DNA from 2 places in the Geomicrobium sp. JCM 19037 genome. Region 1 is predicted to be linked to the other one. Evidence: predicted binding sites of a transcription regulator. Region 1 holds the regulator's gene; the other holds the start of a gene.

What was found. Region 1 encodes Rex, which represses fermentation and respiration genes when NADH is low (regulators of the CRP and FNR family bind a similar motif). Its sites were predicted from a motif close to TTGTGAAATATTTCACAA; they were not measured.
Region 2: JCM19037_RS10285 (cytochrome ubiquinol oxidase subunit I) is a predicted target of Rex. The motif match lies at 8,171-8,188, and genes of this name have one in related genera.

What each region holds. Positions count from the first base shown of each region.
Region 1 covers NZ_BAWZ01000030.1:16,238-32,564, reverse strand. The annotation lists gene JCM19037_RS15830 (TrkH family potassium uptake protein) at 1-385, opposite strand, end outside; gene JCM19037_RS15825 (TrkA family potassium uptake protein) at 399-1,073, opposite strand; gene JCM19037_RS24520 (YfhD family protein) at 1,276-1,452, shown strand; gene JCM19037_RS15820 (DUF3888 domain-containing protein) at 1,495-1,776, opposite strand; gene JCM19037_RS15815 (LVIVD repeat-containing protein) at 2,048-3,565, opposite strand; gene JCM19037_RS15810 (poly-gamma-glutamate hydrolase family protein) at 3,708-4,313, opposite strand; gene JCM19037_RS15805 (glycerophosphodiester phosphodiesterase) at 4,512-5,531, opposite strand; partial or broken gene groL (chaperonin GroEL) at 6,042-7,678, opposite strand; gene groES (co-chaperone GroES) at 7,733-8,017, opposite strand; gene JCM19037_RS15785 (CPBP family intramembrane glutamic endopeptidase) at 8,403-9,023, shown strand; gene JCM19037_RS15780 (DUF4305 domain-containing protein) at 9,020-9,208, shown strand; gene tatC (twin-arginine translocase subunit TatC) at 9,347-10,117, opposite strand; gene JCM19037_RS24515 (twin-arginine translocase TatA/TatE family subunit) at 10,162-10,323, opposite strand; gene JCM19037_RS15770 (redox-sensing transcriptional repressor Rex) at 10,342-10,983, opposite strand; gene abc-f (ribosomal protection-like ABC-F family protein) at 11,199-13,073, shown strand; purine riboswitch at 13,097-13,196, shown strand; gene JCM19037_RS15760 (MFS transporter) at 13,276-14,451, shown strand; gene JCM19037_RS23225 (DUF1722 domain-containing protein) at 14,496-14,990, opposite strand; gene tsaD (tRNA (adenosine(37)-N6)-threonylcarbamoyltransferase complex transferase subunit TsaD) at 14,998-16,017, opposite strand; gene rimI (ribosomal protein S18-alanine N-acetyltransferase) at 16,034-16,327, opposite strand, start outside.
Region 2 covers NZ_BAWZ01000015.1:36,967-53,293, reverse strand. The annotation lists gene JCM19037_RS10350 (SDR family oxidoreductase) at 1-350, shown strand, start outside; gene JCM19037_RS10345 (DUF368 domain-containing protein) at 364-1,182, shown strand; gene JCM19037_RS10340 (hypothetical protein) at 1,238-1,747, shown strand; gene JCM19037_RS10335 (GNAT family N-acetyltransferase) at 1,753-2,202, shown strand; gene JCM19037_RS10325 (class I SAM-dependent methyltransferase) at 2,492-3,067, opposite strand; gene JCM19037_RS10320 (GNAT family N-acetyltransferase) at 3,194-3,664, shown strand; partial or broken gene JCM19037_RS10315 (3-hydroxybutyrate dehydrogenase) at 3,715-4,496, shown strand; partial or broken gene JCM19037_RS10310 (DUF4385 domain-containing protein) at 4,599-5,047, opposite strand; gene JCM19037_RS10305 (class I SAM-dependent methyltransferase) at 5,143-5,799, opposite strand; partial or broken gene JCM19037_RS10300 (ring-cleaving dioxygenase) at 5,919-6,867, opposite strand; gene JCM19037_RS10295 (alpha/beta hydrolase) at 6,945-7,556, shown strand; gene JCM19037_RS10290 (hypothetical protein) at 7,602-7,877, shown strand; gene JCM19037_RS10285 (cytochrome ubiquinol oxidase subunit I) at 8,224-9,564, shown strand; partial or broken gene JCM19037_RS10280 (cytochrome d ubiquinol oxidase subunit II) at 9,561-10,573, shown strand; gene JCM19037_RS30055 (hypothetical protein) at 10,578-10,673, shown strand; gene JCM19037_RS10275 (hypothetical protein) at 10,834-11,070, shown strand; gene JCM19037_RS10270 (TraB/GumN family protein) at 11,080-11,778, shown strand; gene cydC (thiol reductant ABC exporter subunit CydC) at 12,940-14,652, opposite strand; gene cydD (thiol reductant ABC exporter subunit CydD) at 14,649-16,327, opposite strand, start outside.

The DNA.
Region 1 (16,327 bases):
TTGCGATTCGTAACAATCCCCTCGCAGACAGGGAATTCGTTGTCGTCTGTAGCAATTGTCGGTACTTTAAACCCGTCACTTTACCAAGTAGAATCGCTACCGAAATCCCAAACACCATGAATCCTAGTCCACCGAGTTGAACGAGAACCATAACGACCGTTTGCCCAAACAAAGATAAATCTGAACCAGTAGAAACTACCGCCAAACCGGTCACACAAACTGCCGATACGGAGGTGAACAACGCATCGGTAAATCCAATACTTGTTGGACCTGCAGAAGACGATGGCAACAGCAGAAGCACCGTCCCAATCATAATTAAGAAGAGAAATCCGATAATAATCCACTGAGGGGGATTAATGTGAATATCTTTATTGTGGAGTCTCACCTGTGCACCTTCTCTACTTTACTGTCTTATCGTAATCCTTCTGCATTTTTTGAATCGACTTGGGTTTTCCGATAAGAATTAATATATCCCCTTCTCGAAGCACTCGATCTTGCTTAGGGGAGATGTCGATGTTTTGCTTTCGATCTTTAATGGCCACGATTGTACAACCGTATTTGCGGTTGACCTCTAAATCTTCAATCTTCCAATGACTCATCCCCTTTTGCACGAGAATTTCCTCGACGTGATAATCATCTGACAGTTCCAAGTAATCAACGAGATGATTCGATCCGATAAGGTTGCCTAGACGCCTCCCCATATCTCTTTCAGGAAAAATAACTTGATCTGCACCAATTTTTGTAAGTACTTTACCGTGGTGCTCATCTTTTGCTTTGGCGGTAATCTTTTCAACTTCCATTTCCTTGAGCAATAATGTAATGAGGATGCTTGCTTGTAGGTCTTCTCCAATACCGACAATCGCATGACTATATTTATGAATGCCAAGCTGTTCCAGCGCGACTTCATCGGTTGCATCAATTTGAACAGCATAACTTGCATCTGTTGATATTTCTTGAACTTTGTGTTCATCAATATCGATGGCTAGCACTTCATGACCATTGCCGATCAATGTTTTTGTTACACTAACGCCAAATCTCCCTAAACCGATGACGACAAATTGTTTTCTTTTCAAGTGACTGCCTCCTATCCTTTTTACAATATGCACATGGTACATAAAAAAACTGTCAAAAGGGCATAAATTCCCCCAGATTGACAGGCTCCACCAAAAAACAGCTATGTATTACAAGTGATTATAAACGTTATTCGATGTAAGTCAAGAGCTATTTGCATAAATGTTCAGCAGTTTGACAGCCTATTCATGAAAGGAGGCTCCTATGACAAGAGGACAATCAAAAAACAATAAACGAAAAGACAAGTCCAAGCTATCTCAAACCCCTGAAGCACTTAAAGAAACTGATGGGCAAGATGTAGAATATTCTTCAGAGCTGGCTGACCATGATGACCTTGTTGCAAAACGTCGCGCTGAAGAAGCTGACAAGCGGAGTCATTAATCGCCAAGTGCGCACACGCTTATCATTGTGTGTGCGCATTGGCTACGATTTCGTATAACAGACCACTTCTGACGAATGATCAACCACTTCAACGTCCTCATTCTCTATAATAAACGTGATCATATCAATCGTGTTCGGCGGATCGTGGTCGCCGTAGTAGGTTAAATACGTGGCTGTAACCGTCACGAATTCGTTATCTTCGTTATTCGTTTCTAAAGCTAACAAATCATGATGCTGCTCACCGATGCCAAACAGTTCTTCAGCATAAGGGGTAATGAGCGATTCGTATACATCTTCCTTTGCATTTGCCAATGTTGTAGTCATCGTACATACAACGATAGCCCAAAAAACAGCTCGCAGTTTTTCATCCGCACTCACCTCAGCGGTTAATTTCCCCGAAAGTTAGAATTTTTATCGAAGTTAAAATTACCCTTTTGCTAAATGAAACACCAACTCGTAAGAAATGGACGCCACATGTGATTATAGAAGTGTCGGCCTCTTAGGTGAATCACAAAAACCGCCAACGTTTAAAGCGAACGTTGGCGGTTTTACATCAATAACATGACTAGTTAATCATCATGTGTTCTGAACTACTCTAGTGAAACGGTAAGATCTGTTGTATTTTTGCAAAGACGAAAGGCTTTACGCCTAATGTAGATTCTGGTTCAGATGGTTTGGCTGTAAAAGGGGTAGTATATGTCGGCGGCCCACCAGGAGCATTACCCCAGTTCACATCGAGCACTTTCAACCCACTGCCCATATCGGAACCAAGAATGTAGTCTCCGTAAATAAACACTCCCCACACATTGGCCGCATCGGGTACATAAGACGCTACTTCTCTCGGATGATGGGGATTGGATAAGTCAATCATGCGTATACCATCAGAATAGTGGGAGAGATACAGCTTATCTCCCTCAACTTTAGGGTCATGTACGGTATACGTTCCTCGCTCCCTTTCTTCTGGATCAATTTGTTCTTGAGAGTTATCTGAACGAATATCGCTGATAAGAACTGGGTTTGATTTATCCGAGATGTCATAAATTCGGGTGTATCCCCATCCTCTTTCGAATTCTGGATCGTCTGGATCTGGCTCAAATACTTCTCTTGTCTCTACGAGAATCGTATCATCATGAGCGAGCGCGGCGGAGTGCGCAGCACCTTGGACATCTCGTTCAAAACTCGTATGACCGACTACTTCTGGCGCTTCAGGATTGCGAATATCCATAATAACAGTACCTAAATCCCAATAAGAGATGTATGCATAATCTCCTGCCTGATCGGTAATGACGCTATGTGCAAATGCGGAACGTTCGGCCCCTTCTTCATCCGTGTAATTCATTCCATCAAAATCATTAGCACGAATCAATTCCCTCGGATCCCAATTGTGAAGGTGCTCTGGGTTCTCCGGGTCGCTCACATCAACGATTGTGAAATCATGATAGTCACCCTCGGTATAAAAATCCGCATAAATGTTCGCCGTTAGAAGAATGGCTCGGTCTTCTTGCGTCGTCAAATACAACTCGTGCGTGCCTGTTAGTACATCAGCAGGAAGCTCATAATAGCCAAGTTGTTCGGGTCTTTCTGGATTGGTAACATCATAAATCGCCGTGCCAGATTGTTCAGTTTCATCTTGATTGTATTTTTGTAGACTAACGACAGCTAAGTCCCCTGTAAAATGGGGTGTGTCCACCGACTTGACAATGACTTTTTCCTGCCAAGTACCAGGGATGTCATTTGCAAATACACTCACCTCTTCTGGATTTTCTGGGTCCGTCATATCAAACACACGAACGCCCTCATTGGATCTTGCCCCCCGGTGTGTTCCTAAGTATGCATGATCTTTATGCGCATACACGTCTGCAGTCGTCACACTCTGCCCATCAATCTCCTTTAGTTCAACAGCTGCAACTTCAGTGACATTAGTGAATTGCCCTTGCTGAACTGTAATAGACGCTTCTCCGCTCGCGTGCGAAGGACCAGGTTCAACAGGTTTAACGATCCCCTGCCCATGCTCCTCTGGGCCAAGGTTACACGCATGAGCAACAGGTGCACCGAGCGCAAGCATTGCAGCGCCTCCTACAATGGCAGTTCGCTTAAACATTTTATACAACAAAAGCCATCCCTCCTAAATTGAGTATCGCTTCAATTGTAATATTTTTACTTTTTTTAATGAAATAGTATATTTTTCTAAAATTATTAATTATTGATTCTTTAGAACCGCATTACCACTGCATCGATCTTCTATATTATAGAAATCAACGGTATACTGCACTCAAAGCAGTGACGTACGACAAACATTCCTCAGTCCTCGATTCCATTCGGTGTGGGAGTGTGAAGTTGTGAAAAAACATCATCCGCTGCGCGAGACTAATCTCTAATTGTACACCTTGAAAACATTGATTCTTATTGACGATGTTTCTCGGTGATTGTCCCGAGAACAGCGTTCCCTGCTCTGCAATACGCGCAGTAAATCCTGCGGTTTGTAGTGCGCACAGCGTCTCCCTTTTTAGCTGTTCATCACGTCCTCCAATGATTGTGTCTCTTTGTTCAGGCTTTCCAAGATACCCATGTATAGCAAGTGTTGTTGTTGATTCGCCCACCACGTGTACACCCATCGGTTCATCAAAATGGGTCGATGTGATGTGCATGTCCGCATTACCTGATTTTTGCCTACCTTCAAATATGTAGAAGCCCATACCCGTGCGTTCTGCGAGCAACCTAGTAAGTTCACTCGTACCTGGTTCAATCCCACCGCCATGGGGCGCAATAATCATCCGTTGCTTGGCACATACTTGAATATCGTAGTCTTGCCCTTTTATATGTTGCATTTTAAGTTCATCATACGTTTCATATCGATCCATCGTTAGGCTCCTTATTTAAATTAACGACCTTCAAAAAAACAACCACCACTAACTCAGAAGCTGAATTCTATTATTGTTTATTTTGTCTCTTTATGATCTGAGTCTATGATGGGATTTTATCGCATTTTCACTTAAAACCCAAGAAAACCGAGCATACACGCTAATATGCTCGGTTTCTTCATTCTATTCTACACTTGTTCATCCATTCTCTAGCACTTCATGAAGCTGGTCAGGGAAATCAGTGAAAATCCCGGTTACGCCCCAATCGACGAGACGTTGCATATCGTCTTGATCATTTACCGTATACACATGAAAATGAAATCCATGGTCCAATGACTGTTGAACAAATGCTTCATCAATTACTTCTGTACCATCATAATAGTCGAGATGTGCGCCAATACCTGCGGCATATGAGCCGATCTCTTCAAAATGTTCATCTGTCATATCTACTGGAGCGGGTGTGACATCTAGCCACTCCTCTATTTCTCCTGTTTCTTCATCCACTTCCCACCATAGCAGTTGTATGAGTGGAATATCGGCATTAAGTTCATGCATCATTTTCAAACTCTCCGGGCTGAATGACTGCAAAAGCACCGTTCCGTTGTCCACAAGCCCTGCCTCTTCGACAATCTCAACGAGTGGCTCTTCCATTCCTTGGTTAATTTCTGGTGATTTCGTTTCAATGTAATAATTCTCGTCAGGTCCATACAACTCAATAATCTCTTCGACAGTGAGAATTTCTGCGCCTTCATACGCCTCATCTGCATACTCTGGATACTCTTCATTAAACCAAGAGCCGGCATCTAGTTCCTTCAGCTCTTCAAGCGTATAATCACCAATCGCTCCTTCTCCGTCTGTCGTTCGGCTTATTTCATCATCATGAAAAGCAACAAGCTCGCCATCAGCGGTCATTTGCACGTCAAACTCTAAATAATCTGCGTCCATTTCTAGTGCAAGATCAAAGGCATACTCAGTACTTTCCGGAGCATACCCGCTCGCCCCGCGGTGAGCAATAACAGCGAAATCATCTGGAGCGGTCATCTGTTCAACTTCTTCATCTGCATCCTCTGCTTCTTCGTCTTCATCTACTTCTGCTATCTCCTCAGTTTCATGCCCATCCCCTGTTTCAACATCTGCTTCCTCTTCATCAGAACTGCAGGCCGTCATTATTGCAACTAAACCGACAGTCCCAATACCCATATGCCATGACTTTCTCATGTGCAAAACCTCCTAGTGTGTAATATATTTAGTATGATTTAAACATAATAAATACTAGTAGAAAACTACTCGTTCTGCAACTAAGAGTTGATGCTGATATATGGAGAATAAGTGACGTTGGACATTGTTGTTACAGGTAACTTGAACAAAGCCCCGAATTTTAGCCGTATTTAAGAAAAGAATGAGTGTAAAGGTTTGCACCATATGTACGTCCCTTGCATCGACGTGTGTCAAATCTCCAACCAGTATGTGTCTACCCCATAGGTACAATTCCATGTGCACGCTTTCGACACGGGTGTGCACGTTTTCGACATGGATGTGCACATATTCGACAGCGAAGTGCACACTTTCGGCACAGATGTGCACATACTCGACACAGGTGTCCACACTTTCGACAATCCGTCCTCACCCACCTCACTACCTGCAAGTTAACCTTTGAAACAGTAAAAACCCGAGCTAAATTCATAGAATTTAGCTCGGGGTTGAATTTATTTAGCTCGAATGCCGGAACTACATCATTCCTGGCATTCCGCCGCCCATGCCGCCCATGTCAGGCATTCCGCCGCCGGCGCCTTCTGGCTCTGGGTGGTCGGCAACGACTGCTTCTGTTGTTAGGAACAAAGCAGATACAGAGGCTGCGTTTTGGAGTGCTGAACGCGTTACTTTTGTTGGGTCAACAATACCTGCGTCGAACATGTTTACCCACTCGTCTGTTGCCGCGTTGTAACCAACACCGATTTCTTCTGTCTTTAAACGCTCAACAATGACAGACCCTTCAAGCCAGCGTTGTGTGCAATTTGACGAACAGGTGCTTGAAGCGCGTGAAGAACGATGTTGACACCTGTTGCTTGGTCTCCTTCAGCTTGGATCGCTTTAACAGAGTTGTACACATTAACAAATGCTGTACCACCACCGGAAACCATGCCTTCTTCAACCGCTGCACGTGTTGAGTTCAAAGCATCTTCAATGCGTAGCTTACGTTCTTTCATTTCTGTTTCAGAAGCTGCACCTACTTTAAGGACAGCAACCCCACCAGAAAGCTTCGCAAGACGCTCTTGAAGTTTTTCTTTATCAAATTCAGAAGTTGTTTCTTCTGCTTGTGATTTGATTTGGTTTACACGAGCTGTAATTTGGTCAGGCGCTCCTGCACCTTCAACAACTGTTGTGTTGTCTTTTGTAACAACGATTTTAGACGCGCGACCGAGTTGGTCAATCGTTGCTGACTTCAAGTCGTGTCCAAGATCTTCTGTAAGAACTGTTCCGCCTGTAAGAACTGCGATGTCTTCAAGCATTGCTTTACGACGATCACCAAAGCCTGGTGCTTTCACAGCGACAGCGTTGAATGTTCCACGAAGTTTGTTAAGCACGAGTGTTGCAAGTGCTTCGCCTTCCACATCTTCAGCGATGATGAGGATAGGACGGTTTTGTTGAACAACTTGCTCAAGAACTGGAAGAACTTCTTGAATGTTTGAGATCTTCTTGTCTGTAATGAGGACGTAAGGATTCTCAAGCTCTGCTTCCATCTTCTCGTTATCCGTAACCATGTAAGGTGATGCATATCCACGGTCGAATTGCATACCTTCTACGACTTCTAGCTCTGTTGTGAATCCTTTTGATTCTTCAACAGTAATAACGCCGTCGTTTCCAACACGGCTCATCGCTTCAGCGATAAATTCGCCAACTTCTTCGTCGTTTGCAGAAACAGATGCTACTTGCTTAATCGAGTCGCGACCTTCGATTTCCCGGGAAATCTTTTGAAGTTCTTCAACAGCAACTGCTGTAGCTTTTTCGATTCCACGACGAACGCCCATTGGGTTTGCACCAGATGTAACGTTTTTAAGTCCTTCTTGGATCATCGCTTGTGCAAGAACCGTTGCCGTCGTTGTACCGTCACCGGCAATGTCGTTTGTCTTGCTCGCAACTTCGGATACGAGTTGTGCACCCATGTTTTCAAAGTTGTCTTCAAGCTCAATTTCCTTTGCAATCGTCACACCATCATTTGTAATCAGTGGTGAACCGAATTTCTTTTCAAGAACAACGTTACGTCCTTTAGGTCCGAGTGTAACTTTAACTGTATTTGCGAGTTGGTCAACACCGCTTAACATTGCGCGGCGTGCGTCTTCACTATAACGAATATCTTTAGCCATTGAAATTACCTCCTAAATAAATGTATCTAGGCAGCGAGCCTAAGAGAAACTTCCTTAACCGATGACGGCTAAAATATCACTTTCACGTAAGATCAAATATTCATTGTCTCCGTGCTTTACTTCTGTTCCTGCGTATTTAGAGAAGATAATCGCATCGCCTTCACTTACTTCTGGAGCTACTTTCTCACCGTTTTCAGTGACACGACCTGTGCCAACAGCTACAACTTTACCTTCTTGTGGCTTTTCTTTAGCAGAGTCAGGAAGTACAATCCCGCTCGCTGTTTGTTCTTCTTGCTCAACTAGTTCAATAACAACACGATCACCTAATGGTTTTAACAAGGAAAACAACCTCCTTTGAGTTATGTTGTAAGCACGTCTCTTCTTCAGTTGTTATACTGGGTTCAGTGACTGTACAAGGGATTTATTAGCACTCACTCACGACGAGTGCTAATTCCACTTTCAATAATAAAAGTTTCACCTAAATTTTGCAAGTGGTTGACGAAATTTTTTTGTTACGAATGTTGTTTCAGACAATACGCGTTGTGACATGCTACAATAGAATTGCTTTTTCTTAATTCCCGAACCTAAAGGAGTTTTGTTCCTTGAGTTACACGCTACGATACTGGCTCGTTGTGATCGCATTTATTGTTGCCCAAGTGCTATCGCTGACGTTGAGCATTGTGTTTGGTTTATTTTCTAACATGAGTTAGAAACAGCCATGTCCATGGCTGTCGTCATTCCGTTTTTCCTCGGTGCAGTTACGATGATGTTGCTTATTCGAAACGCACATCCGCTCATGAGACCGGAGAAACCCCGTTCTAATATAGGGCCAACGATTGGTTGGATCTTTGCCGGTGTCGCTCTTGCGCTCATTGGTCAGAACCTCGGATTTGCTATTCAGTCTGGGTTATACGGAGCCCCCCGTGAATCTGAGAACACGATGATGTTATTAGAAGTCATGAGTTCGGTTCCAATTATGTTGCTTGCGGTTGTCATTTTCGGTCCGATCATGGAAGAGATTTTGTTTAGACAAGTGATTTTCGGCAAGTTATACAAACATATGAACTTCTTCTTTGCTGCTGGATTGAGTTCCTTAGCCTTCTCCATTGTTCACATGGAGATCGCGAATATTTTCGTCTATGCAGGAGCAGGTTTTGCCTTTGCTTTCGTCTATGTGATGTCGAACCGCATTATCGTCCCGATCATCGCACACTGTCTCATGAACGCCGTCGCCTCATTACCGATCCTTCTTGAGTATCTAGGCTATGACGTTTTGGAAATGATGGAAAATGTTGAGCAGATGACGCAGTTCATTACACCGTTAATTGGCGTGTTCTTCTCATGAATCCGCTTATTCTAGCGGTATTGTATTTCTTAGTCGGGAATTTGTTTGTTATGTTTGCGATCGTTCATGTACAAACGGAAGGCTGGGAATTCTTTTCGGTTTTATTTATAGGCATTGCCGCGGCTGATTACATGCTCGCCTGGCACAACTTACAAAAACGAAAACAAAGCCAAAGCAATCAATGATGAACGCTTTCGATTCGCCCCAACCACGAATGGTTGGGGCGAATATCACCTTTCACAGTCGTTTGCTGTACATACGTATGATTTTACGAAAATAAAACTGAGCCCATTCCAAGTTGAATGAGCTCAGTTTTTTTAGGTTTACTCTGAATATGTGTCAGACTCTGCCATTTGCCGTTGTGCTTCAGCTTCTTCTTTTAATCGTTTCTTGTAAACCGCCCTAGAGATGACGAGGCTTAATTCATAAAGTAGCAATAACGGTACGGTAACCATAAGGTGGGAAATCAGTTCCGGTGGCGTAATAAATGCTGCGATAACAATGAGTACGAAGTAGGCGTACTTCCGAATTCGGTGCAAAAACATCGGCGAAATGAGGCCGAGCCGGGTTAAGAACATAATGAGCACCGGCAGCTGGAATAAGAACCCAAACGGAATCGTTAACCGAAATAAGAAAGAAAAGTATTCTTTAATTCCGTATTGCTCTGTAATGTTGAGTCGGTCCCCGATACTAGCTAAAAACTCTAATAGATAAGGAATGAGGATATAATAAGAAAAGGCAATACCACCGAGGAAAAGCAAAACCGCAAGTGGGATATAAGATAACGTAATCTTCTTCTCTTTATCCGCCAAACCTGGGGAAACAAATGCCCACATTTGATACCAAATGACTGGCACAATTAAGATTAAACCGATGACAAAAGCAAAGTTAATATACACTTGCAACGGGTCAGTAAGCTGAAAGGCGTTCATCGGGAAGTCTTGGGCTTGTGGGATATTTTGTAAGTATTCAATGACCGTAGGCGCAGCTAGAAATCCTCCAGCCATACCGACAACAAGATAAATCGCAACGATAATTAATCGTTTGCGCAGTTCTTCAAAATGGGCGAGAAAAGTCATGTCTTGTTGTTTCATCTACACCCGTCCTTCATCCAAATCATAATCATTGTGTTCTCCATCTATTTATTCTTCTTCGTATCGTTAAGAACGTTCTGAGTTGCCTTTCGGAACTCTCGTACGGCACTTCCCGTCGCACGTCCTACTTCAGGAAGCTTATTCGGACCAAAGACGATGAGTGCAGCTATGAGGATTACGAGTATACTGCCAAATCCAATATTCATAGTGTCTCCTCCTTTATATTACTTTGTTTGTAGAGGGTAATGTTTGAGAAAGTATATTAAAGATTGCAATTCAATCGAAAGATCAATGCGATGCAAACGGATGTGATCAGGAACGCTCAGTCTCGTAGGAGTAAAGTTCATAATGCCTTGAATACCTGTATTTGCCAAGCGATCTGCAACCGTTTGTGCAACAGCTGACGGAACGGCGAGGATTGCCGCTTTAATGTCGGTTGTTACCTTTTCGTCTAGTTCATCCATATGACTAATGGTGACCCCGCCGATTTCGTGACCGACAAGTGAATGATCATTGTCAAATGCTCGAACGATTTGCGTGTTGTTGTTTTTGGCAAAGTTATAGTTAAGCAACGCTTTGCCTAAGTTCCCAACACCCACTAATATAACATGTGTCGTCTCGTCTTGATCGAGTGTTTTGCGGAAAAATGATAACAAATAATGAACATCATAACCATATCCTTTACGACCTAGAGCGCCAAAATACGAAAAATCCCTTCGAATGGTTGCTGAGTCAATCTTCACCGCTTCGCTCAATTCTGTTGAGGACACGCGTAACTTACCAGAACCATATAGGTTCTCAAGATAACGATAATATAAAGGCAAGCGCTTAGCTGTTGCCTGGGGTATTTTCTGTTGTTCCTCCATAGGCATTCCCTCACGATCGGTCTTCTCTTTACAGCTAGTATTATAACATGTTTTCACCAAAGTCGCTGTACGCTTGACCTATCCGACGTTGTCTTATAACGTTAGACTAAACAGTCTCGCAGATGTCTGCGTAAAAGGATGAGCCCATTGATCATACTGCAATGTGACCGAATTTCGAAATCATTTGGAGTCGACTCATATTACAAGATATAAAAATGGAAATCAAAAGCGGGGAACGTGTTGCGCTCGTTGGCCGCAACGGTAGTGGAAAAACAACACTACTCAAAATTATTACCGGTGAAATGTCTTATGACAGCGGTGAAGTGATTATGCCCAAATCGGTGAACGTCGGCTTTCTCGCCCAGGACACGGGCATGAATTCTACACGCAGCATTTGGGACGAGATGCTTACCGTGTATGAACAAGTCATTAAGCTTCAACATGAGCTCCGAGCACTTGAAGAACAAATATCTGATCCGAAAGTGTTTGAGGATCCAGAGCGGTATGAACAGACGTTGAAAGAATACGACGACAAACAAGAAGCCTTTCAAAACAAGGGTGGCTTCCGTTATGAAGCAGACATTCGCAGCATCCTATCTGGGTTAAATTTCGATCACTTACATTACAGCCAAAAAGTTCAGACGCTTAGTGGTGGTCAAAAGACAAGATTGGCACTCGCCAAACTTCTCTTATTAAAACCAGACTTGCTCATTCTTGATGAGCCGACGAACCATCTGGACATTCATACACTATCTTGGCTAGAGAATTACTTAAACGGCTATGATGGCGCTGTTCTCGTCGTTTCCCACGACCGTTATTTTCTTGACCGAATCGTAACAAAAGTATATGAAATTGCCCATTTGCAAGCGACCGTCTTTACAGGCAATTACACAGATTACCTCATTGAGCGCGATAAACGTCGAGAATTACAACAAAAAGCGTATGACAAACAACAAGAAGAAATTGAACAGCTCGAAACTTTTGTCCAAAAAAACCTCGTTCGCGCTTCTACGACGAAACGTGCACAAAGCCGTCGCCGAAAATTAGAACGAATGGATCGAATCGACGCTCCCCTCTCTGATCAAAAGAGTGCATCGATTTCTTTTGATATTGAACAAAAGAGCGGAAATGATGTGATCAGTGTGAGAGACCTCTCATTTTCGTATGGTGACTTGCCCGTTCTCACCGGAGTGAATCTAGCGATTACACGCGGTGAGAGTGTTGCGATGATTGGACCGAATGGCACTGGGAAGTCCACGCTCTTGAAGATCCTCGGTGGGCGTCTTGAAGCCGAAAACGGAAATGTGCTGCACGGGAGCAAAGTAACTGTAGGGTATTACGACCAAGAACAGCGTGATTTGAACGCGAATAAAACCGTGCTTCAAGAACTTTGGGACGAGTATCCCCATGTGTATGAACGGAACATCCGTACGGTTCTCGGTCGTTTCTTATTTAGTGGGGAAGATGTGCTAAAACCTGTCCACAGTCTGAGTGGCGGGGAGAAAGCACGACTTGTTCTTTCTAAACTGATGATGAAAAAGGCAAACTTGCTACTCTTTGATGAGCCGACGAACCATTTGGATCTCGACAGTAAGGAAGTACTTGAAGAGGCATTGTTGGATTATCCAGGGACGAGCGTATTCATTTCGCATGATCGTTATTTCTTAAACCGTTTATCTACACGAACACTAGAATTTCATGAAGGCTCCCTTATTGAATACCTCGGAAACTATGACTATTATTTAGAGAAAAAAGAAGAAGAAGCAGAGCGGGAACGACTGCGACTTGCTGAACTTACTGACGACCGTGTAGTAAATGCCGCCCCACCTGAATCATCGCAAACCGCAAAGAAAGATTTTATGCAAGGCAAAGAAGATAAACGAGAAGCGCGCAAACGCCAAAGACAGATTGATACGTTAGAAGAAGCAATTGAACAACTAGAGGCGGAAACCGAACAATTACAAGCACTTATTCTCCAGCCCGACGTATACGAAGACTTCGCTCGGGCGACAAAGATCCAAGAAGATATCGAACAAAATGAACGAAAGATTGAAGAACTCCTGGAAGAATGGCAGGAATTGCAATCATAAAACGATTGCCAATGCTTAAGACATGTGCTAATATAATCAACTGTTGTATAACCTCAATGATATGGTTTGAGGGTCTCTACCAGGAACCGATAATTCCTGATTACAAAAATGGCTGTTTTCATTTTTGTAATCAGGAATTTTTTTATGTCTTCCTGAACGATGATGAACGCCATCACTACTAAACAGGAAGAAGGTTGTTTGTATGAATTGGAGAGTGTACATTCTCGCCGCCGCAGCTTTTTCAGTCGGTCTCGTGGAGTTAATCGTTGGGGGTATACTGCCTGTCATTGCTGCTGATTTGGATGTAACCATTGCATCTGCTGGTCAGCTCATTACCGTGTTTGCCCTTGTTTACGCAATTTCAGCACCTGTATTAATCTCAATAACTGCGAAAGTTGAACGGAAGAAATTATATATCATTGCACTCATTATCTTTACCCTTGGAAATATCATGACGTACTTTAGTACGACTTTCGCTCTCGTTATGATTGCCCGTGTTATTACAGCCATGAGTACGGCTCTAGTTGTCGTCTTATCGTTAACCATAACAGCGAAAATTGTAAAACCTAGCCATCGGGCAAAAGCGATTGGCCTTGTGTTTATGGGAATCAGCTCTTCTCTCGTTTTTGGTGTCCCAGTAGGTATATTCCTAACAGAAGTATTGGATTGGAGAACGGTCTTTTTAGGCATTGCCCTTCTATCTTTGCTTTCAATTATTCTTGTGAGCTTGCTCATTGAGAAGATGCCTGTGGAGAAAGTTGTACCGATCCGTGAGCAAGTACAATCGTTGAAAAGCATCAAGATTAGCACTGCTCATTTAGTTACGTTGTTCATGCTCGCCGGTCACTACGTGCTTTATGCGTATTTCACACCATTTCTTGAAGAAGCGTTTCAGATGGAACCGCTATGGATTAGTATTTCTTATCTAATCATTGGTGTAGCATCTATTGGCGGGAATGCACTCGGCGGTGTACTCAGTGACAAGTTTGGATCAAGAACGTCCATACTTGCTGTCGTATCCACATTTGCCGTCGTGCTGTTCGTCATCCCTTTCACGACCGGATATCTATTAATGTTCCTCGTGTTTACCGCATTATGGGGTGGCCTAAGCTGGGCACTCACTCCGGCAATGCAAAACTATTTAATTCAATCGGCGCCAAAAACATCCGACATCCAGCAAAGTTTAAACACTTCCGCTTTGCAATTTGGAATCTCCATCGGTTCAGCAGTTGGAGGACTCGTACTTGCATTTACAGGAACAGTAATGAGTCTCGCAAGCTTCGGAGCGGTTCTCGTTCTAATTGCATTTGGTTTTGCAGTCGTCTCATTACGCAGACCACAACTGAACTATACTCAACAGTCAGCAGAAGTAAAGTGACACAAAAAGCCAGCCTATAGTCGACCTATAGGCTGGCTTTTTAATCAATTATCATCGCAAATATAATCTCCTTGCCAGTCCCAAACGTAAGCTTCGCTTAGCTCTCCTTCAATCTTTAAACCAACAGGGACAAGGGAGAAAGAACGATCACGTTGCCATAGGCGGCAACTTTTTAAATACGTCTTATCATACGCAAATGTGTACGTCTCCAGTTTCTCGAGAACTTCCTCAGGATCTTCTTTTACTCGAGTATGAAGATATTGACGCTCTTCGGTGAGTAAATCAGATTTAAAGTATCCGAGCAGGTGGTAGAGCGCATTGGACAGCTCAGGCAAGTCCGCGGACGGCACTCCTCTATACGTCCTGTCAATTTCCTTTAACCGAAGAAACGCAGCATTCACATCGCGTTCGTTTGGACGTAAATGATGGCGAATGTCCCGATATGCTGATTGTGAGCAAGCGAGGACGAAGTATTTATTTGCTGCCCATACAGCTTCAGCGGCTTTAGATACCGCCTTTCGAGAAGTAATTCGTGACATTCTGTTTTCACCTCACATCTGTAGTAAGAGCAAGGTTTGGTACCCCATTCAATTTCAAATCAGCAACGTTCTTCTTTTTCCATTCTACAAACGCGGCTGCACCAATCATGGCTGCATTATCCGTACATAAAGATAAAGGTGGGATGATGAGTTGCACACCGATACGCTCCATCTTATCTTTCATAGCACTGCGTATCGCTTGATTTGCAGCCACTCCACCTGTAACAATGAGCTGTTTCGTGTCATAAGAGAGCGCCGCTCGCGATGCCCTTTCTACGAGGACCTCAACAATACTTGCTTGAAAGCTCGCTGCAATATCTTCTGCGTGAATGTCTTCGCCTCTTTGCTTTTGATTGTGCACATAGTTTAAGACCGATGACTTCAATCCGCTAAAACTAAAATCATACGTATCTTCCTCTAACCATGACCTAGGAAAATCGATCGTTGGTTCCACTTCTCTGGCGAGCCGATCAATGTGTGGTCCGCCTGGATACGGTAGACCAATGGTGCGAGCTACCTTGTCATATGCTTCACCAACAGCGTCATCTCTTGTCTCGCCAATAACCTCATAACTTCCCTCTGTCTCCATGTAGACTAAAGACGTGTGTCCACCTGAAACAACAAGTGCCATCGCAGGGTATTCAATCGTATCAACCAAGTTCGCCGCATGAATGTGACCTGCAATATGATTAACTGGAAGCAGTGGTAAGTTGTGTGCATACGCAACCGCTTTAGCCGTATTCACACCGACTAACAGAGCACCTACTAGGCCAGGGCCTTCAGTAACCGCCACAGCATCAATATCATCATACGTAAGGTTCGCTTCAGCTAGTGCATGCTTGATCACCGTTGTCATATTTTCAACGTGGTGACGAGAGGCAACCTCTGGCACAACGCCTCCAAATTGTTCATGAATCGCAATTTGCGACGCTACTTGATTGCTCAAGATCTCTTTTCCACCTCGAACGATTGCTGCGGCTGTCTCATCACAGCTCGTCTCAATAGCAAGAATTGTAGGGGTTAACAATGCTCCATCTTCCTCTCTAACTAGGTTCCATTTCAAGCGTCATAACAAAAGCGTCCTCTTTTGTATCCGTATAATATCCTTTTTCGATCCCCGTCTTCACAAATCCAAATTTCTCATATAACCGTTGTGCCGCCGTGTTGCTCGTGCGAACTTCCAACGTCATCTTTCTCGTATCGTATTGCTTTGCCGTCTCCAAAACTTCTTGAAATAACTGTTCACCATACCCATGCCTTTGCACGGAAGAATGGATAGCAAAATTCGTGATATGCGCTTCTTGCATGACGAGCCAAACACCACCATATCCGACGAT
Region 2 (16,327 bases), on a different contig from region 1:
GAGGCCGAGGGAAGATCATTTTCATGACCTCAGGTCAACGACAAGGACCGATGCCCGGTGAAGTTGCCTATGCACTCGCCAAAGGAGCGCTTGCAGACATTACACTCACGCTCGCTGACCAACTCGCCGACCAGAACATTTGCGTGAACACGGTGAACCCAGGACCGGTCAATACCGGCTATCTGAACGATCAGTTGTGGGAGGAAACACGCACGAAGTTCTCATTTGACCGATTCGGTGAACCCGAAGACCCGGCACGGCTTATCTCCTGGCTTCTCACGGAAGAGGCGTCATGGATCACCGGTCAGATTATGAACACCGAAGGCGGATTTGCTCGGTGGCGGTCATGATGGAGGGGGTACGTTGAACTGGAGAAATACAGTAAAAGGGATGATGATGGGCGTCGTTGAGACCGTTCCAGGAGTGAGTAGCAGCACCATTGCTATGCTGTTAGGCATCTATGAAAACGTGATCCACGCCATTCACACCCTCACAACGAACGAATATAAGAGAGCGATTCGCTTTCTTTTGCCAATCGGGGTCGGCATTCTTGTCGGACTTGGTTTAACGATTTCCGTTATTAGCTATCTATTAGAGCATTTTCCGATACCGATCGGTTTTCTATTTATCGGGCTGATCGTTGGAATGTTGCCATTTATTTGGCGGGACGGGCTCGCTTCAGTGAGGCAGCAAGTGTACAGCTTTCCCCAGGTGATGCTCATGATCGGCTGTATCCTTTTTCTCGTTATGTTGAATGGGGTCGTCGGGGCAGACGCACGAGTCATGATGGAACTTACCTTCAGTGATTACGTGTATTTATTTATTGCCGGTTGGTTTGCGAGTACGGCGCTTGTGTTGCCAGGGATGAGTGGTGCGCTCATTCTCGTCATTTTAGGCGTGTATGAAACGGCACTGTTGGCGCTCACAACGTTTGAGCTACCGGTTGTTATCGCGATCGGTTCGGGGGTCGTCGTTGGCATTCTCATCATGGGCAAAGTGGTCCGATTTATTCTTACTCGGTACCGAAGAACAACCTATGCTGCCATTTTTGGTTTGTTGAGCGGCTCGGTGTTTATCGTTTTTCCGGGACTGCCCGTCACAGTGATGGAGTGGGTCGTGAGTAGCTGTCTGTTCGTAGGTGGATCGGTGTTTACATTTCAAGTAAGTTCAAAAAAGGGTTAATTGTATGAATAAAGGGTATGCGAGTATTACTACTTGCAAAAGGAGACGATACCCGATGCGATGGATAACTCTTCCGTTGCTTACCCTGATGCTCACAGGCTGCGCTACAGCGGGTGAAGACCCAGTAGCTGAAATTAACGAACAAATTGAAGAAAGCGAATTTAACGCAACCATTGCTGAACATGACCAGTTTGAGATTTTATCTGCGTATATCCAAGGGTCTGAAAGCTTTGATACGCTTTCGATCAACTACGGGGAGCCTGATTCCGATGAGCCTGCACCTGAGTTTCCAGAGACGAATGAATTTGAGAGTTTGTATGAAGGGTTCGTTGGGGAAACCGCAATTCAAGTCCAAATTCAAGAGTTTGAAACAGCGCTAACCGAAAGCGAAGAGATAGAGATTGCCGGCCATTCGGTTTCTGTCGGTGAATTTGGGCCCGACAATTATACGAACCACCTTGTAAACATGAATGATCATGGGTGGATCATCTTCTATTTCGACACAGACATCAGCGATGAAGAGATGCTTGGCTTTACTGAACAATTGATCGAAAGGAACGAGTAAAGCTTGTGGTTACGGTGAGAAAGTTAGACCGTGTTTCTCTCTCTATGCTTTCTCTGTTAGTCGATGAAAGCCAACGAGAGGGGTTTCGGTTCATTAGACGGTTACTGCGTGATTATGAAGAAGGAACAAACCGGTTTGACCAGCTCGGCGAATGTTTAGTCGGGGCTTATGCGAGTGACGGTCAGCTCATCGCCATTGCCGGCCTGAATACCGACCCTTATTGCGACGCAACAAGGGTCGGTCGGTTGCGCCGTTTTTACGTGTCTCGGCCGTATCGGAGGAAAGGCACAGGCACACTGATGCTCGAGTCAATCATTCAGTATGCAAAGCCAAACTATGACGTTCTGACGCTGTATACCGATTCAAAAAAAGCCGATCGATTTTACACTTCGTTTGGGTTTTCTCGTCTTGCACAGCATCGCTCCACGAATACGAGCCATTATCTGTATTTGTGATAGGAACACTTCGACATGCCGTTCCCCGCCTGGGGTGGCTCTGCGAGTGTCGCACCGATAGCATTTTCGCACTTCGAAATCGGGGGCATTGGGCAGGGAGACGTGCCCTATTCTGCGCGCGAGTTTACCCATTCTGCGAGCAAGTTTGCTCATTTTAGCGATTTTAGTGCTGATTTTGCGAAACTAGAGCGCAGTTTGTCCCAACTTGCGCGCAGATTTGCTGACGTCTCAACACCCTCTGGTATGCTGTCCCCGCCTGGCCCTGCGCGAGTCGCTCCGATGTCGGAACTTATCTCCGCGCAATAATAAGGTAAGCAGGGTCTCCACCCATTCTGAAGTCGAGGGGTAGTTGCTCAACGATTTCAAAGCCAGCAGCCATGATGGCAGATGACATTTGCTCAGACGATACCCGTGGTCCAGAGGATGAAGAGGTGTGTTCCAGCTCTAAGCAGAGGAACTGTCCGTCATTTTGTAGAACACGGTGAATCTCTTTCAATACGTCGGGCAATTGTTGGGTCTCATGAAGCGAGATGGAAGCGAGCGTTGTATCCACCGTTTCATCTCCAAGAGGGATGGATGTGAAATCGCCCGTTATTGGGGTAATATTATGATGGTTTTGTTCCTTTGCCTTTTGCGAAAGGTAGGCTAGAATGTTTTCATCACGGTCAAGGGCATATACTGTACCAGCTGTACGATCCGCAACCGGTAGTGTTAAGTAGCCAGTGCCCGCTCCGAGGTCAAGGATGTTTGCCGCAGGCTTGATGTGCAAACGGTCCAATAACTGGTCGGCAGGCAGCTTTTGTGTTCTGTCTTGATTTTCAAGTGCTTCAATCTTTCTTTGTAAACGTTCATGATGTGAATGCAATTGTCGGTCTCCTTTATTGTAGATATATAGAGTCTTTAATATCTTTGATGTAACTGAAGAAAAATAAAGTGTCAAACTACAAATTTGGTATAATGAGTACAATGACGCTATGTTGGAGGTTCATGTATGGAAACAGATGTGGCACTAAAGTTTTATTCTAATCAACATGAGAAAAAATTAAACGAATTTGAACTTCCGTCTGAGCAAGAGAAGTTTACATCTTTACCTTCTGCAATGGGTGAGGTTCAGAAAGGTCAGTATCGTATTGTCATTTTACAAGATAATGAACCTGTCGGTTTCTTCTTATTGCACGCCACAAAGAGAGTGCAAGAATACACCGATAATCCTCATGCGATGTTACTTACAGCTTTGTCCATTGATTACAAACAGCAAGGCAAAGGTATCGCGAAGAAGAGCATGAACCAATTGCCAGCGTTTGTTCGAGAAGAGTTCCCAGGGTGTGACCAAGTAGTACTAGCTGTAAATCATCGAAATATTGCAGCACAAATGGTATACAAACGCGTTGGATTTACAGATTCTGAACGTCGGATCGAAGGACCGATCGGAGAACAATATGTGTACGTCAAAAACATATAAACGATTCGGTTTGATTATACTCTGTAGAGTGAAGTTATCGAAACGGGGGAATGGATGTGAATCAGTTACAAGGGAGAACAGCGCTAATTACAGGGGCAGCAAATGGCTTAGGTTGGGAGATCGCCAATCGGTTCGCTGATGCGGGTGCGAACGTCGTGTTGACTGACCGCAATGAGTCGTTACTTCATGATCGAGCTAAGCAGTTGCGAGGGAGAGGCAAGGACGTGCTTGCATTAGTATGTGATGTGCAGGATGAATCGGAGATTGAGCAGACGGTTCAGCAAACAGTAGAGCGGTTCGGACGGTTGGATATACTGCTGAATAATGCAGGCATGCAACACGTATCTCCGGTTGAAACGTTTCCAACGAAAACATTTGAAACGATGATTGATGTGATGCTTACGGGTCCGTTTCGATTGACGAAGGCAGTACTGCCAATGATGAAGCAGCAACAGTACGGCCGCATCATTAACATGGCGAGCATTAATGGTCTCATAGGGTATGCGGGCAAATCAGCATACAATAGTGCAAAGCACGGGCTCGTCGGTTTGACGAAAGTGACGGCGCTAGAGTGTGCGGCAGAAGGAATTACCGTGAACGCCTTTGCCCTGGGTATGTTCGAACCGATCTCGTACAAAAGCAACTCGATGACCTTGCTAGTGAAATGAACGTTTCAGAAGAAGAAGTACTCGAGAAAAAGTTTTACCCGTTAATTCCGCAGCAACGATTACTCCAACCCAAAGAGATCGCCCATTACGCACTGTTCTTAGCGGATGAAGCGTCACAAGGAATTACAGGTCAAACGAATGTGATGGATGGCGGCTACACCTAAAATGAGAAATTTCTATTTTACGGTGTTTTTTAGCGCAATTGGGACGGTTCGTGTCTTGTGACGCCTCACGACGAGGAAGCGGAGCACTTTGGAAGGTGTTTACTACCCGTACTTTTTTTGGTGTTCGTGCTTCAACTGCAAATACTCTTCGTCTTCCCGCACTGAGACCCATTTTTTCTCAAAAATAGCCGCTGCGGCTGCTTTTTCCTCATCAATTTTTCTCTCGTTCACTTCGCCATTCTTGCTATACTTCTTGCCTCCTGGATAATTGGCGTACCGTCGGGCGCGTGTGTAGCCATTTGTAAAAACTTTCTCGCCATATCCATTCCGACAAAATCGCCTGCTTTTTTGTACTGGGCGTATTGCTCATATATCTTCTCCGACGACTCCTCGGCAATGGGCACGCTTTTAAATCGCCAATTTGGCAAGATTTCACTTTTATAAGGCTCGACAAGAAGCACACCTTGCTCGCCCCTGCCGACCCGGTAACGTTCCGGATGTTTACGGAAATCGGTATTGTGGAAATCGATGTCATCATAAAATTTACTCATCCTGCAACCCTCCTATGATTTTACATTACCTCAAGCCGTGCTTGTCCAAACCTACGGTTGCACGCAATCGTAAACGTTTGCGCGCAACAATAAAGTTACCAAGAGGGTTTGCCGGTCATCTTGTCGTAAGGGGGCTGCTTCGGACGTTTCTCGATCACGAGAATGCTGTCGTAATAGCTCATCGACCACGCAGATCTAGAAAAATCAGTCACAGCTAAACGTGAGTCCCTTGAGTACCACGCATGCAATTGATCAATGAACGGCTTTGAATATTCAATGAAATTGTTTGGGTTTTCATATCCTCCGCCGTATTCCTCCATGTAACTTGTGTGCAAGTCTTCGATGAGGAAGACGCCATTTGCAGACAACAATGGATACATTTCTTCAAAGGTGATGATCTGTTGGTGCATGAAGTGCCCGCCGTCATCAATAATGATGTCCATTTCCGGTAAGGTAGGCTTAATGGATTGCCAAAAGGTGCGATTGCCTTGGTCGCCAATAATAATGTTCACTTGCTCTTCTTCAAAGGATTTGCACACGGGGTTAATGTCTAGTCCGTAGATGGTGGCACCTTTTCCGAAGTATTCTTTCCACATTTGAAGCGACCCCCCGTGTGACACACCGACTTCCAAAATGTTAACGTCTGTTCCGACAAAACGATCAAAATGGCGCTCATAAATGTCAAAGTAATGGATCCATTTATGAATTAATCGTCCGTCATTCGATTCAAAGTACTTGTGTAGCTTATTCATTCGAACCTCCTTATGACGAGGATTTCTTTTATTTATACGCTAAGAAAATTGGAAAATGTGTTCGGGGCATGGCCGAATTTATGAACGTAAAAAACCGCCCACGTACGGGCGGCCGGTCATTACGTTTGCAGCGGCTGGAGTTTTGCTTCAATTTCCTTTCGGTTGGGTTCAAGAAAGTCAGGGAGAGAAAGAGATTTTCCTAATTGATCAACGGGTTCGTCGATTGCAAAGCCTGGTCCATCCGTCGCCAGTTCGTACAGAATACCGTTGGGTTCTCTGAAATAGAGAGAACGGAAATAATACCTGTCGACAAAGCCTGACGTTTGAAAGCCTTCATCTTCAATTCGTTTTACCCACTGCTGGAGTTCTTCTTCGGTTTCTACTCGAAATGCGACGTGGTGCACACTGCCTCTTCCTTCTCTTGCTTTTGGTGAGGTCTTATCTTCTTCGACATGTACTTGTCCTGATAAACCTGCCTGGTCTGCTTCAAATACAAAAACTCGATGCTCACCGTTTTTATATTCGCCTTTTTTCGTGAAGCCGAGCACGTCAGTTAATACGTCGCTCGTCGGCTCTACGTATTGAACTTTCAAGCGCACAGGACCTAGCCTAAGATGTTGTAGTCATCCGGGATCTCTTCAGGTGAAGACGATTCCCGTTTGTCGTCCAAGTCGCTGTCGGCAACGAGAAGCATCTTGTGCCTTCAGGGTCTTGAAAAGGAAGTACAGCGGTGTCGTTCATCGTTTGGACTTCATTGTGCGTCACTTGGTACCTTTCAAAGCGAGTTTTCCAAAATGAAAGCGCAGCGACGGAAGACACGCGTAAAGATATGTCGTTAATGGTGTTTGTGCCGTCATGTTTTTGGGCGAGGTTTGGAATCTCAAAAAATGTAACCTCAGTGCCTGGGGTACCTTGTTCATCAGCATAAAATAAGTGATAAAACGACGTGTTGTCTTGGTTGACGGTTTTCTTTACGAGTTTCATTCCGAGTACATTCCGATAAAAGGCAAGATTCTTTTTCGCATCTTTTGTTAACGATGAAATATGGTGTTGACCGCGTAATTTCATACCTTTCACCTCACAGTTGATTTATTGTCAGTTTAAATGTAAACTGATAGAAAGTCAAACGGGAAGGAGCGATAACGATGAAGCATTTTTTTCATAAGAGTACGGATCACCCACACACATTTGTGCTACTTCACGGAAGTGGGGGGAGAGAAAGCGACTTACTCAGCGTTGTAGGGGAAATTGACGTAAGGCAGTCAGTGTTAGGAATACGCGGGTCAGTGCGTGACCACGGTGGGTTTCGTCATTTTGAGCGGCAGACAGACGGAAAGTTTGATAGAGAAGAAATCAATCAACGTACCGAAGAGGTACTACACGTCATTGAAGATTACGTCCAGCATAACCAAGTGAACCGCAAACATATTCATCTGTTAGGCTATTCAAATGGTGCGAACTTGGCCGTAAACATGATTCTTCAGCAACCCGAGCTCTTTTCATCGGCTCTCCTTTTTCACCCGAGCCATCTGTACCCTGAAGCCGAGCGAAGTGATCTTAGCGGGATGCCAATTTTCATGACGAGTGGATCTCGAGATGCAATTACCCCGCCAGGAGAGGCATATGCCCTTAGACAGCAATTAGAAACCTTCGGTGCGGATGTAACTGTGGAACTCACCGATCACGGTCATGAGTTAACGAATAAAGAAGTAGATATTGCAGCAAGTTGGTGGAATAAAGGGTTGGCTAGCCACTAAGAACAGGGACGTTCCTGTGCAAGGTGCGGAGCGAGAGGGTGCGCGGTGGGAAGCGTGCACTGTGGTGTCGAAAGTGAGCACATCGGTGTCGAAAGCGTGCATATCCATGTCGAAAGCGAGCACATGCCGTTTGCGCGTCGCCCCACAGCTACGCGTGTCACAAATACAACCAGTATGGGTCTACCTCTTAGGTACAATACCAACTCCCGTGTCGAAAGTGAGCACATCGGTGTCGAAAAGGTGCACTTCTTTGTCGAAAGTGAGCACATCGGTGTCGGAAAGGTGCACTTCTTTGTCGAAAAGGTGCGCTCTCGTGTCTAAAACGTGCACATCCATGTAAAAAGCATTCACACCCCAATAAAACCAGCTCGTACAACATTGCATGAGCTGGTTTTATTCACGTTTCTAAGCGGTAGGAACCGTAAATTCCACCTGGTCACATGCTGCGCTGCCTACACGTTCAAATTTGCAGGTGTACCGTGTAAATAAAAACGGGTATAGCTAGATGATGACGACGAGTGACAAATTTTAAAACTGTGTCTAGACATTCATAAAATAGTCAAACCATACACATGTCATCCTACATATACAGCTGGTATAATAAAACTAAAAGATTGTGAAGTTGTGCACAATCTTTTTCGGGTCGTATCGAAAAAGGAGGCAGCAGATGTTTATTGATGATCCGGTTTTGATGAGTCGACTGTTAACGTTATTGACACTGTCTTTTCATATATTTTATGCGACTGTGGGTGTCGGGCTGCCACTCATGATTATGCTCTTTCATTGGCTAGGAATCCGTAAAGATGATATTCACTACATCCTTATGGCTAGAAGGCTTGCCAAAGGGTTCGTCGTCACCGTTGCGGTCGGCGTCGTCACGGGTACTGCGATTGGTTTGCAACTCGCGCTTTTATGGCCGAACTTTATGCAGCTTGCTGGACATATTATTGCCCTTCCACTATTTATGGAAGTGTTCGCGTTTTTCTTTGAAGCTATATTTCTAGGAATCTATTTATATACTTGGGACCGCTTTGATGATCAAAGAAAGCATTTGTTGTTACTTGTGCCTGTTGCGATCGGTGGGGCAATGAGTGCGTTCTTTATTACAGTTGTGAACTCGTTTATGAATTCACCTGGCGGTTTTGAACTCGTAAACGGAGAAATGGTTGACATTAACCCGTTGCTGGCGATGTTCACGCTCTCTATGCCAACGAAGGTTACCCACGTTCTTGCAACCGCATATATGACGGTCGCCTTTATGTTGGCAGCAATTGCGGCGTTTCGCCTGCTGAAGGGAAGCCATACAACGTATTACAAAAAATCATTAAATGTCATGATGAAGGTTGGTTTCGTCTTTGCGATTGCAACAGCACTTATTGGTGACCTTTCCGGTAAGTATTTGGCAGAGCACCAACCGGAAAAGCTAGCCGCTGCCGAGTGGCATTTCGAAACAGAAGAAGCGGCGCCACTCATTTTATGGGGGATACTCGATGACAACCAAGAAGTTCAGTACGGCATTGAAATTCCCTATGCGCTAAGTATACTTGCGTACAGCGATCCAATGGCGGAAGTGACCGGGCTGGAAGAGTTCCCAGAAGAATTGCAGCCGCCACTTATTATCCACTACTTCTTCGATACGATGGTGACGATTGGGATGTTCATGCTTGCGCTATCCTTCGTATATGTGGTCGCAAAGTGGAGAAACTGGCAGTTTGTCGATCGAAAGTGGTATCGCTGGCTCATTGTGCTCGGAGGTCCGCTCTCATTTTTAGCGATTCAAGCAGGTTGGTGGATGTCTGAAGTCGGTCGTCAGCCGTGGATTTTAAGAGGTATTATGACGGTAGACGAAGCGGCAACGACCGCCAGTTATGTAGACCTTGTGTTCATCGGCTTCGTGTTGCTCTATTTCATCCTCGGTGTGGGTACAATCGTCGTCTTACGCAAAATGTTCCGCGGTAAGCCGGTGGAAAAAGAACTCGAGGAGTTTACAGGAGGGGATGAGCGATGAGTTTAGAAGTTGTAGGGATTTCCGTACTATGGCTCTTCCTTTTCTTTTATATCATCGTCGCTCCATTGATTATGGAGCGGGGTGTTTAATACGCATAGTATTATGACAGGCAAACAGCACATTTTAAGCAAAGTCATTCAGCGGTATTTGTCGCCGGTGTGGGAAGTTACGAACGTGTTTTTCGTGTTCTTCTTTGTCGGGATCATTGGTTTCTTCCCCGACAGTGCGTATTATTTCGGAACGATACTGCTTATTCCAGCAAGTGTTTCGATTATCCTTCTTGCGATCCGCGGCTCGTATTATGCGTTTGAATCATACGGTGCCAAAGGTCATAAAGGGTATGCGTTTATGTATGGGGTGTCCGGGATTCTCATTCCTGCGTCTCTATCGGTCGTGCTCACGATTTCGGAAGGCGGGTTTGTCTATTTCGAAGATGGCAACCCGGTGCTCGATTACACAGGACTATTTACGAGTCCGCTCACGTGGCGATCGTCGTGTTGAGTATCGTGCTGTCTTATATATTTCATCGGTATTTCTCACATGGTATGCCAATAAAACCGGCGACGGCAAAGCCACATCACTCATGCGAAAGTACGCGATGATTTGGTCTGTGCCACTCATTGTCGCCGCAAGCGGAATCATTGTGGAGCTTCGAAATCACAACATCCATCACTTCGAAAGCATTCTAAATCTATGGTGGATGTTCGCCATTTCATTCGTATTGTGGGTAGCGACGCTCGTGCTCATTGTGCGCGCGAAACAGTTTGGTCTCGCGGTCTGGCTCATGATTGGACAATTTGCGTTCGCCTTCTTCGGGTACGGCATCTCCCATTACCCATATATTTTGTATCCGTATTTAACGATCTACGACGGTTTTACAAATGATGCGATGGCCATCTCGCTCATCGTCGTGTTTGGCCTCGGCATGTTGTTGTTATTGCCGTCACTCTACTTGCTTGTCCGTCTCTTCTTATTTGATGACAAGTATGTAAAAGGAAAGAGGGGTTGAGCCGATGCTAGATGACTTTCTCATTCTCGTTGCTCCGTTCCTTGTGCTCATCGCAGCGATCGTGATTGCCTTCTTTGTAGCCTCAAAAGATAAAACGTGACAGAAAAGAACGCCCCATCCAATGTGATGGGGCGTTCTTTTTGAGCCGCTTCACGACCGTTCTTGGACTCTTCATAACCGAACGGCCACCTTCGAGTTTTGACTGGGTCTTATTTGTGTATATAGAGGGTGAACAGAAAAACAACGATGGAGGAACGATCATGAAAAAATGGATAGCTGGAATGGGAATACTCGTACTTTTGACCGCTTGTGCAACGGATGAAGAGGAACAAACCGAAGAAGCAGAAGCAGATGCCCCTGAATCAGAAGAAGAACAGACCGTAGAAGGGGAGGGCGGCGGTTTTCTTTGGAAGATCGAGGAAGGGGATACGACGGTCTACTTGCAAGGCACGATTCATACTGCGTTTGCTGACATGTACCTCTCAACGCAGAACTAGAAGCCGCTTATGATGAAGCGGATGTGCTGCTTCCTGAAATTGACTGGCCCCGTATGGACGTCAGGGGGCTTAAATGAAGAAGAGATGATGGATTTGATTACCTTTGATGACGACACGTTGCTCGAAGATGTGATTGACGAGGAAATGTATGAAGAGATCGTCACCATCATGGAAGCTCAAGGAATGCCAGAAGAGATGGTCAACAGCTTGGAACCGTGGTACATTACGAGCGGACTTCAAGAAGAGGAAGAAGGAAATGCGACGTTTGATGCTGGCGTCGATTGGCATTACCTCGAACGTGCCGTTGAAGACGGAAAAGAAATTGAGGAGCTTGAAGGACAAATAATTAGCTTGCTCGCATTGAATGAGCAGTCCCTCGAACTTCAACTTGAACAACTTGAAGATGTGATGAACCCCGAGGACGTCGATATGCCAGATGTAGATGGGGATGACTTGGTTGAAATGTGGCTAGCAGGAGAAGAAGAACCGTTAATTGAATATTGGGAAGAAGTGACGTATGGGGAAGAGTATGACCGAGTGTATTTGTGGGATCGAAACGAGCGCAATGCGGATATTATTGATGAAATCTTGCAAGAAGATGACGGGCAAACCTACTTGGCGCTCATCGGCGCATTCCACTTTTTTATCGAGCCAGGCGTTCAAGACTTTCTTGAAGAGCGAGGATATACGGTGGAACGCATCAATTAGTAGTTATACACCCTACTCTGACCATAGAACGTGAAATCACCGGGGTCGGGTGTTTCCATAGCGCTGTATTAAGGAAATTACGAATCGTGAACGACGTTGCTGAAAATCAGACAACCAATGCATGTCGTTCAGCTTCTGCTAGTGAACCGGTCGTGGTATATAATGGAAAATAAGTAGAAGGAAAATAAATTCACTGAATCGGATGACCGAGATCGGTCTTTACGGGTGAGTGCTTGCATATTGTGTGTTGAAATTCATCTCGCTGCACATCGACAACGTCGCTGCCGATCGTTGTTTGTCACTGCAAGGTTGGGGCAACACGGAAAACATTTGCTGAAGGGTAAAAGTCATGACCTAGGGTCGCCACTTGGTGCAAGGGTGAGTTGTCCGGTCACGTATGTGACGATCCAGCCCGCAAACTGGGCGCTTTCGGCACGCAACTGTCACAAATCCTGCAATTTGTGACAGTTGACTTCGTTTATGTGCGCATTCACGTTTAAATCATGATTTTTCTTTCTCAAATGTCACATAAATGAATTTATGGGGCATTTGGACTTTTTTCCACACACCTTATCCAGGAGGGGTGCACCGAACCGATGCCGCACTTATGCTCTGGAGTGTCAAGAAAACCCAGTGGGCGTTTTTTGGCCACCGATGCCGCACTTATGCTCCAGAGTACAACCATCCTCCTGCAGTGGAAAGCAACAACAAACTGCGCAGAAAATGGCACCTAGCACCGGGGCTACCCCTCCAACCGTGCAAATCAAGAAACTGTTACGTTCATTCTATATAGATGTAAAATGATCGTGAGAGAGGCGAGTTTCCTAATGCCAAAAGGCGCGGCCGTAGCAACCTGCAACATAAACGGAGTTGTAGTGAGCCGGAGCCGAAAAGTTTACGTCCACGGAAAAACGTATACCAGTCTTTAGCTTGTTATAAATAGAAAATCCCACATAGACCATGTCTTTGATGGGATTTTCTTCAATAGAGGACGCCTTTTTAGCCGGAATCCCCACGTAGACATGTTATATCCCACATAGACGGTTCTATGAAGGGATAATTGACGCTCGCAACGCTCTATGTTGTTGATTTCCCCACATAGATCGAGCCCGGTCGTTCGAGTTAACGAGTAGCTCATAGAGTGTGCCGCAGCCGACACGTTTATCCGACGAACAACTCACTCTCAAGGTCTTTCATCTGCTTTAGATAGCCGTTCTGCGCAATGAGTTCGTCATACGACCCTGCCTCTATGATCTGTCCGTGATCGACGACGATTATTTGGTCCATTTGTTCGAGACCGGTGAGTCGGTGACTAATGAGCACGACGGTGGCGTCTTCAGTACGGCTAAACACTTGGTCGAGCATGCGCTGTTCGGTAAGGGCATCTAATGATGACGTCGGTTCATCGAGCACCCACAGTGACGCGTCCCGCAAGAAGAGGCGAGCGAGTGCGAGCCGTTGTTTTTCTCCACCAGATAGGTTTGCGGCGTTTTCATGCAAGGCGTCGCTCAAGTTCAAATGGTCGAGTTCGACGCTCTTGAGCGCATCGGTCATTTCGGCTTCTGTTGCTTGATCGTTGCCCATTGCCAAGTTCTCGTTTACGCTACCTACAAAGAATTGGTTGGACTGAAGCGACACGTTGCTTGATTGCCATACGTCTTGCTCATCAATATGGTCAAGCTGGGTGTTGTTCAAGTAGATCGGTTGATCGTCAACAGGTTGCAACTTGAGGAGCAACGATGCAATCGTCGATTTTCCTGAGCCGCTTGCTCCGATGATGGCGGTATGGCTCCCAGGGGCGATGGCAAACGAAACGGACTCGAGCACTGGACGTGGGAAATCTGGAAACGAAAAGCTCACCCGATCAAACTGAATACTCGGGGGTGAATCACCGTCATACGGAGTAAATGACGGTTCTGTACGCGCATCCTCATCAATGTCTTCCAGCCGTTTGGCGGCTTGACTGCTCTCCTGCACGTAGTACGGGAAAAGCGCCATCGGTGTGACTTGTTCAAAAACGGTGAGTGAAATCATGAGAAGCATGGCAAGCAATGTGCCGGCGAGATTTCCTTCTGCGACTTGAAACCCAGCGAACGCGAGCACGCCAACAGAGACGATGAGTGAGAGAAATCCAATGGCGAACTCACTCCAAATGTGCATTCGCTCGGACTGCTCTTTCTCCCGTTCATACGCATTAATTTTTTCGTGAACAACATGTTTGTGTTGCTCGGAAGCGCCGTGAATGACGAGTTCTTTGAAGCCAGAAAGAAACTCGGCTGTTTCGGATGAAAGCTCGCCTCTCGTTTGGCGAAGCTTAGAATCGACACGACGGTGACCGATAAAAAATAGTGTTGGAATGACGACGAGCACGAGTACAAAGCCTGCCAAAATAACAACCGCAGAACCGAAAGAAAGCGTGAATGTAAACGTAATCGTTGCGATAAATACAGTAAGCATGACGACGGGTGGATAAATGACGCGCAACAACACGTGTTGTAACGACTCAACGTCCCCAACAATTCGGGACATAAGGTCACCGCTTTGAATTTTTGACAATACGCGAGATGCGACGGGTTCCAACTTTTCGTATACCCTGAGGCGGATGTTACTCAACATTGTGAATGTCGCACGGTGTGAAAAATAGCGTTCACCATAGCGGCTGATGGCGGCGGTCACACCGAGCAGTTTCACGATCGCAACGATCACCATGAGTGTGTAGATCGGGGGCGTGAGTGCGGCTCGAGAGATGAGCAAACCGCTTGCCGAAAAGAGACTTACCGCTGCGATTCCGGCAATAAATCCAGTCAAAATTGATAAGAGCATATCACGCCTTTCGGCAAACGCCATCTTCACATAAGGAATGAGAGCTTTCATGACGATTCTCCTCCTTGTTGTGTCTGGATCATCTGTTGGTAAAGGGGATCGCTCTGCCACAGCTCTTCATGAGTGCCGACGGAACGAACGGTTCCTTCGTCCATGAAAACAATCCGATCTGCTTGTCGAATCGTATAAAGGCGATGAGCGACGACGATCACAGTCGAGTTCTGATTGAGTCGTAACAACGATGATTGGAGCACTTGCTCTGTTTTTAAATCGAGCCCGGTCGTCGGCTCATCAAACAGAACGACCGCGGGTTTCTTATAGAAAGCTCGTGCAATGAACACACGTTGACGTTCACCACCGGATAGTCCGCGGCCTCCGTCACCAATTACAGTATCAAACCCGTCTGGAAGCTGTGTGATCCACTCGTACACACCGGCCTCAGTTGCTGCTTCAAACACTGCTTCATGCCGGATCGGATCGTTGTCACCGAGCGCGATGTTCTCCGCAATTGTGCCAGCGAATAAATAGCCATCCTGACTGATTACGCTCAGTTGCTTAAACCAAGACGCAACAGACAGCTGCTCACGGTCGACCCCGTTAATGAAATAAGCGCCGGAGTGAATTGGTAACAAGCCGCCAAGCATATGAAGAAGCGTAGATTTACCTGATCCAGTGGCGCCGATAATCGCAATTCGTTCAAACGGACGAGCATGAAAGTCAACCGCTTCAATTGCGAACCGATCATCGTAGCGAAACGCCGCTTCTTTTAGCGTGAGTGTTGGGGGTTGTTCGGTTGCGACGGGTTGCTCTCCCCAAACGACCGGCTCCCCGCGATCATTGTTCACAAGTTCTTCCACTTTATCAAGTGCACCTGAACTCGTTTTCCCTTGATGAAACGCTGTGCCTAGTTCTTTCAGTTTATTGAAAAGCTCGGGCGCGAGAATGAGCATAAGAAAACCTGAAACAAATGAAGTGTCTTGCACGATGATCATGCGAATCGCAACTTCGAGCGCAATAATACCGATGCTTAGCATCGAGATGAACTCTAGCGCCAAAGAGTTGCTAAACGCCACTTTCAGCACGTTCATCGTCGCATCACGAAACGCTAAGCTCTTCTCTTTAATGCGTTGGCGTTGCTTTTCAGATTGCCCGAAAAGCTTGATCGTGTTCAAACCGCGTAACGTGTCGAGGAAAACCCCAGAAAAACTGGCCATCTGATCGAGCTGTTCTTGCGACTTATCGCCAGTTTTCATGCCGATAATGATCATATAAATAAAAATAAACGGAGCCGTAATAAGGATAATCAGTCCGCTCGCCCAATGTTCAAAGAAGATGACGGCAAGAATCATGAGTGGAATTACTAGCGATTGCACCATTTGTGGAATGTACTTGCTATAGTAGTTTTGTGTCTCATCAATCGTATCGAGGAAATAGCTCGTCTTTTGACCGGTATGCGCCTCTTTGCTCCCAACGATCGCGCCATTCGTATAATGCTCAATTAAACGACCCCGAAGTCGAACTTTCGCATCTGAGGCAATCCTGCTCCCCATTCGTTGAATGAGAAAGCGACTAAACGTGCGCAGGAATAACGCAGCAACGAGTAGAACAAGTAGATGGGCAATCTGTTGAAACGTCGAAGATTGCAGAAATAAGCCATCAATAATAAAAACAATGCTATATGCTTGCGTAATGATTGCTACACCTGTAACAACAGTGATGAGCAACA